DNA from 2 places in the Pararhizobium sp. LjRoot255 genome. Region 1 is predicted to be linked to the other one. Evidence: riboswitches for the same ligand, from Rfam matches in the RefSeq annotation. Region 1 holds a riboswitch; the other holds the start of a gene.
The links. Region 1 has a riboswitch for thiamine pyrophosphate ahead of thiB (thiamine ABC transporter substrate binding subunit). Riboswitches for the same ligand answer to the same signal wherever they lie in the genome.

Region 2: another riboswitch for thiamine pyrophosphate. It lies ahead of thiC (phosphomethylpyrimidine synthase ThiC); the one in region 1 lies ahead of thiB (thiamine ABC transporter substrate binding subunit).

Annotation. Positions count from the first base shown of each region.
Region 1 is NZ_CAXUPQ020000001.1:1,825,444-1,828,648, reverse strand. It holds gene ACSQ2W_RS08930 (MDR family MFS transporter) at 75-1,577, shown strand; TPP riboswitch at 1,842-1,959, shown strand; gene thiB (thiamine ABC transporter substrate binding subunit) at 2,000-3,010, shown strand; gene thiP (thiamine/thiamine pyrophosphate ABC transporter permease ThiP) at 3,042-3,205, shown strand, end outside.
Region 2 is NZ_CAXUPQ020000002.1:561,115-564,319, forward strand. It holds gene bioB (biotin synthase BioB) at 1-667, opposite strand, end outside; gene ACSQ2W_RS21730 (GntR family transcriptional regulator) at 910-1,578, opposite strand; TPP riboswitch at 1,752-1,890, shown strand; gene thiC (phosphomethylpyrimidine synthase ThiC) at 1,986-3,205, shown strand, end outside.

The sequences.
Region 1 (3,205 bases):
TATTCGCATAAACATGCCATTGACATTTATATGCTATCAGCACATAAATCCTGCACCTCAACAGGAACAATCCCATGGACATGCACGCCACCCCGGCGCCGCTCGTTTCGAGCCACGCTCTTCGCCTGACGCTCTTCCTCTTCCTGATGACCGCGCTGTTCATGGCGACGCTGGACAACCAGATCGTCGCGACGGCGCTGCCGACCATCGTTGCCGAGTTCGGCGAGATGGAGCGGTTCGGCTGGATCGGATCAGCCTATCTGCTCGCCACCTGCGCGGTCATGCCGCTCTACGGCAAGCTGGGCGACCTGTTCGGCCGCAAATATGTGATGCTTGCCGCGGTGGCGATCTTCACGCTGGGCTCGGTTGCCTGCGGCCTCGCCGTGTCGATGAACACGCTGATTACAGCCCGCGTGCTGCAGGGGCTTGGCGGCGGCGGCATCATGGTGTCGATCTTCTCGGTCACCGCCGACCTGTTCGAGCCGCGCGAGCGCGCCCGCTACCAGAGCTACTCCAGTCTTGTGCTGATGGCATCCGGCGCCATCGGCCCGGTGCTCGGTGGCACGATGAGCGACCTGTTCGGCTGGCGGTCTATCTTCCTCGTCAATATCCCGATCGGGTTGATCGTGCTCACCGGCCTGTTCTTTTTCCTACCCTATCGGCGACCAACGCGCCTGCCGAAGATCGATTATGCCGGCGCGCTTCTCATCGCCGGCGCGGTGACCAGTGTCGTGCTTCTGGGCGACGGCGCAGAACTGTTCGGCTCACTGTTTTCGCTCGGAAGCCTTGCGGTTATAGTGATCGGTGCGCTCTGCGCGATCGCCTGGGTGCTGGTCGAACGGCGTGCGCCGGAGCCTATCGTGCCGCTGACACTGTTCCGCAACCCGACCTTCAGCCTGATGCTGGTGATTTCGCTCATGAGCGGCGCCGTTGGCATCGGCATGGTCAACTATTTCGCGCTGTTCCTGCAGACGACGACGGGCCTGACACCGTCGGCGGCCGGGCTTCTGTTCATCCTTTTGACGGGCGGCATCGTCGCCGGCTCGTTGACGGCCGGACGGCTGATATCGCTCTCCGGCCGCTACAAGCCGTTCGCGATCGTCAGCGCCAGCCTGACGGCCCTGGCCTTGCTCCTGTTCACGCAGATTGAGCCCGGCACGCCGCTCTACATCATCGGCGCCACCATGGCGCTGCACGGCATCGGCATCGGTTTCGGCCAGCAGGTGCCTGTCATCGGCGTGCAGAACGTGGCGTCGCGCGGCGATGTCGGCGCTGCCACCGGTGCCGTGACCCTGTCGCGCATGGCAGGCGCCTCGATCGCGATCTCGATCTACGGCGCGACGATCGCCGCCGGACTGGCACGCGGCGCAGTCTCGATCCCCGGCGTCGAGGACATCGAAAAGCTGACACCGCTGATGCTTTCGGCGCTGCCGGAGGCAACCCGCCGGCTGGTCGCCGAAAGCTATACGGCCGCCTTCCAGCCGCTGTTCCTGACGGCCGTCGGCATCACGCTGATCACGCTCGTCTCGGCGATCAGCCTGAAGGCGGTACGGTTGCCGCAGAAGCCGGCAGCTTGAGGGGGCGGTGGAGTTCCAGCTTGGGGCAGACTTTACCCCCTCTGTCACTCCGTGACATCTCCCCCACAAGGGGGGAGATTGGCCGTGTATTTTTGTGCCTCCCTTACCGGCACATTTTGAGCACGGCTTTATGGAAAAAATGATCTCCCCCCTTGTGGGGGGAGATGTCACGAAGTGACAGAGGGGGGTGATGCCCCACGGCACATTGACGCCCGAGGCTCCAGCGGCCTCTTGCCAAGCATTTCGCGCAAGTCTAAATCTTCTCCTGCTCTAACGGGGTGCCGTTTGTCCTACCTGGACGATCGGCTGAGAGGCTTCAAGCAGCCAACCCGCGGAACCTGATCCGGTTTGTACCGGCGGAGGGATTAGACGGCACGTTTCAGCGCCCTAACCCCAACCACTTGGATTTAAAGGAGGCGCCGATGCGCAAAGCATTCATTCCAATTCTTGCGGCGATTGCTGCAATCACCACATCGTCTTCCGCGGCGGCCGCCGACAAGACGCTGACCGTCTACACCTATGAAAGCTTCACCAGCGAATGGGGCCCGGCCGCCAAGGTCGCTGAGGCCTTCGAAAAGACCTGCGACTGCAAGGTGGAGTATGTCAGCGTCGCCGACGGCGTCGAACTTTTGACCCGGCTGAAGCTCGAGGGGTCGGCCTCCAAGGCCGATATCGTGCTCGGGCTCGACACCAATCTCGTCTCCGAAGCCAAGGCGACCGGCTTTTTCGCGCCGCACGGTGTCGATACGTCCGCCGTCAAGGTTCCCGGCGGCTTCTCCGACGATACGTTCGTTCCGTACGACTACGGCCATTTTGCCGTGATCTACGACACGCAGGCGATGAAGGAGCCGCCGAAGAGCCTGAAGGAGCTGGTGGAGGGCGATCCGAGCCAGAAGATCGTCATCGAGGATCCGCGGACCTCGACGCCGGGCCTCGGCCTGCTTCTGTGGGTGAAGTCGATCTACGGCGATCAGGCCGGTAGCGCCTGGGCGAAACTCAAGGATCGCGTCCTGACCGTGACGCCCGGCTGGTCGGAGGCTTACGGCCTGTTTACCAAGGGCGAGGCACCGATGGTGCTGTCCTACACCACCTCGCCCGCCTATCACATGATCGCGGAAAGCACCGACCGCTATCAGGCAGCCTCGTTCTCGGAAGGTCACTACATCCAGATCGAAGTGGTTGGCATGACGAAGACTGCCAAGGACCCGGCGCTCGCTAAGGACTTTCTTTCCTTCGTCACCGGACCGGACTTCCAGTCGATCATCCCGACGACCAACTGGATGATGCCGGTGGCCGCCACCAAGGAGCCGTTGCCGGAGGCCTTCGGCAAACTGGTCCATCCGGAAAAAACTTATCTAATGTCTTCCGACGAAGTTGCCGCCAACCGCAAGGCCTGGATCGACGAATGGCTCGCTGCCATGAGCAAGAACTGAGCTGCGATTGCCCGGCGGTCTCGAAAAGCGTCTGACAGTGGCCGCCGGGGCACTCTGCCTCGGCGGCATCGTTCTGTTTGTCTGCCTCGCAGCCTATACGCTGCTTGCCTTCGATGAGCCGGGTGCAGTGGGGCAAGAGGGGCTCTTCGACGCCTATGTCTGGCGCGTAATGCGCTTCACGCTGCTGCAGGCCTC
Region 2 (3,205 bases), on a different contig from region 1:
TCTCGGGCGCTGGCTGGAGATTGGCGAGTGTCACCAGCATGGAGATGCGGTCATCCGTCGTTTCGCCCATGCCGAGGATACCGCCGGCGCAGACCTTCATGCCCGCTTCACGCACATTCGACAACGTCTCCAGCCTGTCGGCAAAGGTGCGGGTGGTGATGATCTGCGAGTAGAACTCTTCCGACGTATCGATGTTGTGATTGTAATAATCGAGGCCCGCCTCGGCCAGCGCGCTGGCCTGGGCCGGCGAGAGCATGCCGAGCGTCATGCAGGTCTCCATGCCGAGCGCCTTTACGCCGGCGACCATGGCAAGCAACGTGTCGATGTCGCGGTCCTTCGGGCTGCGCCATGCGGCCCCCATGCAGTAGCGGGTGGCCCCTTCGGCCTTGGCCTTGTGGGCTTCGGCGACCACCTGTTCGACCATCATCAGCTTGGAGGCCTTGAGGCCGGTTGGAGAATGCGCCGACTGGCTGCAATAGCCGCAATCCTCGGCGCAACCGCCGGTCTTGATCGACAAGAGCCGGCTCATCTGCACAGCGTTGGGATCGAAATTCGCTCTGTGAATGGTCTGGGCCCGAAACAGCAGATCATTGAAAGGCAAATTATAGATAATTTTTGCCTGAGCGACAGATATCGATTCAATCGGGATGGTGATGGGCGCTTCCATGCGGTCTGCGGCTGTGCTTTCGTGCAACATTATCGATCTACTCCCTTTCGTCGCGCCTGCTTGTGAGCTCAGTATAGATAAGACTTGATATTATCTATAATTTATTGAGGCGCAATCGAACGCAAGCGCCCTTTCGTTGACCGGCCATAAAATTACAATCACAGAGAGAGTTTAAGGACGCAACACGAGTTACGCTCCTGGCGCATGTCAGGCAACACTGACGGGACCGGCGGACCGGGTGGTCAGCCAACGATCGCGAATGCCTCGCGCGTCGTCCCGGAAGCGTTCCGCACGGGTTTTTGCCCGATCCACTGCACGTGGCGTTCGAGAACGGCAGCGGCGTTCTCGACGTTGCCCTGACGCAGAAATGTCAGGATCGCGCGATGGTCATGGTCGGTACGGACTTCCCATTCCGAGCGCCAGCTGGCGAACAGGAAGCGGGCGCTGGCAGCGTGCAGATCGTTGATCGAGGCCAAGAGGCGCGGCATGCCGCAAGGGGCAAGAATGAGACTGTGGAAACGGCGGTTGGCCTCCTCCCAGGACCGAACGTCGCGGGAATTGTCGCCGGCAACCGTCGCTTCTTCCGCCTGATCGAGGATCGATGGCGTCAGGTGCGGCGCCGCATGCCGAAGCGCCAGAACTTCCAACGCCGCCCGCATCTGCGCCACTTCGCGAACCTCCTTCAGATCGAAGGATGCGACCCGCACGCCGCGGCGCGGCTCGCTGACGGCAAGCCCCTGCGCCTCCAGCCGGCGGAAGGCTTCGCGCACGGGCACATGGCTCGTTCCGAACTCCTCGGCAATATGATCCTGCCTCAGCTTCGTGCCGGGATCGAGTTCGCCGGTCACGATCCTATCGGCTAGGATGCGGCTGATGCGGCTGGCAATGGTATCTTCGTGCGTCGAGGTCATTTTTTATAGATAATTTGCCGTAGACGCGCTGTCGAGACAAAGACTGAAAACATTAAATGTCTTCACAGCTTGCCGCACGCACACAAAACAAGAGGCGGTCGCCGCTTGCCGTGCCATCCCAACGGCCGCGCCAACAGCCCTTGACGCATCGTCCAGAACCATGCCTTACTGACCACATTCACCAGGGGGGTCCCGACAAGGGGCTGAGATTCTGCTGGCGCGAAAGGTGGCCTTGCCGCCCTCAAGCAGCGCAGTGACCCGTTGAACCTGATCCAGTTCATACTGGCGTAGGGACGGTGCAAGCGCTGCCACGATTCGATTTTCCGCTTGCGGATTCGTGTCAGCGTCTTTCCATCATTCCGGCTCTAAAGGACTGGGTCTCCAACCTAAAATTTGGAGCCTCAACCATGAATGTTGCCGCAAAAAACCTCACTCCCACTGTCACCACCGGCCCGCTGCCGGCCTCCCGCAAAGTCCATGTTCCGGGCGAACTGCATCCAGCCATCCGCGTGCCGATGCGTGAGATCGCGCTTCATCCAACGTCGGGCGAACCGCCCGTCATGGTCTATGATTCCTCCGGCCCCTACACCGATTCCACGCTCACCGTTTCGATCGACGCCGGGCTGCCGCGACTGCGCCAGGCCTGGGTGACGGCGCGCGGCGACGTCGCGGCGTATGAGGGCCGGCATGTCAAACCCGAAGACAACGGCTTTGCCACAGGCGAACGGTTGACGCCGGAATTTCCTATCCGCAACCGGCCGCTGAAGGCCAAGGACGGCAAGGCCGTCACCCAGCTTGCCTACGCGCGGGCCGGGATCATCACCCCCGAAATGGAATACATCGCCATCCGCGAAAATCTCGGGCGCAAGGCCGCTAAGGAGGCTCTTGTTCGTGACGGCGAAAGTTTTGGTGCCCGCATCCCGGATCACGTCACAGGCGAGTTCGTGCGCGAGGAAGTTGCGCGCGGGCGGGCGATCATCCCCGCGAACATCAATCACCCCGAATCCGAACCGATGATCATCGGCCGCAATTTCCTGGTGAAGATCAACGCCAACATCGGCAATTCGGCCGTTACCTCGTCAATGGCCGAGGAAGTCGAGAAGATGGTCTGGGCGGCGCGCTGGGGCGCCGATACCGTCATGGACCTGTCGACCGGCCGCAACATCCACAACATCCGCGAGTGGATCATCCGCAACTCGCCGGTACCGATCGGCACGGTGCCGCTCTATCAGGCACTGGAAAAGGTCAACGGCATTGCCGAGGATCTCACCTGGGAGGTCTTCCGCGACACCCTGATCGAGCAGGCCGAGCAGGGCGTCGACTATTTCACCATCCATGCCGGCGTGCGGCTCCACTATATCCCGCTCACCGTCAACCGCGTCACCGGCATCGTCTCGCGCGGCGGCTCGATCATGGCCAAGTGGTGTCTGCATCACCACAAGGAAAGCTTCCTCTACGAGCATTTCGAGGAAATCTGCGACATCTGCCGCGCCTATGACGTCTCCTTCTCGCTCGGTGACGGCCTGCGTCCCGGCTCGATCGCCGATGCCAACGACGCCGCGCAGTTCGCCGAACTGGAGACGCTGGGCGAACTGACCCAGATCGCCTGGGCAAAGGATTGCCAGGT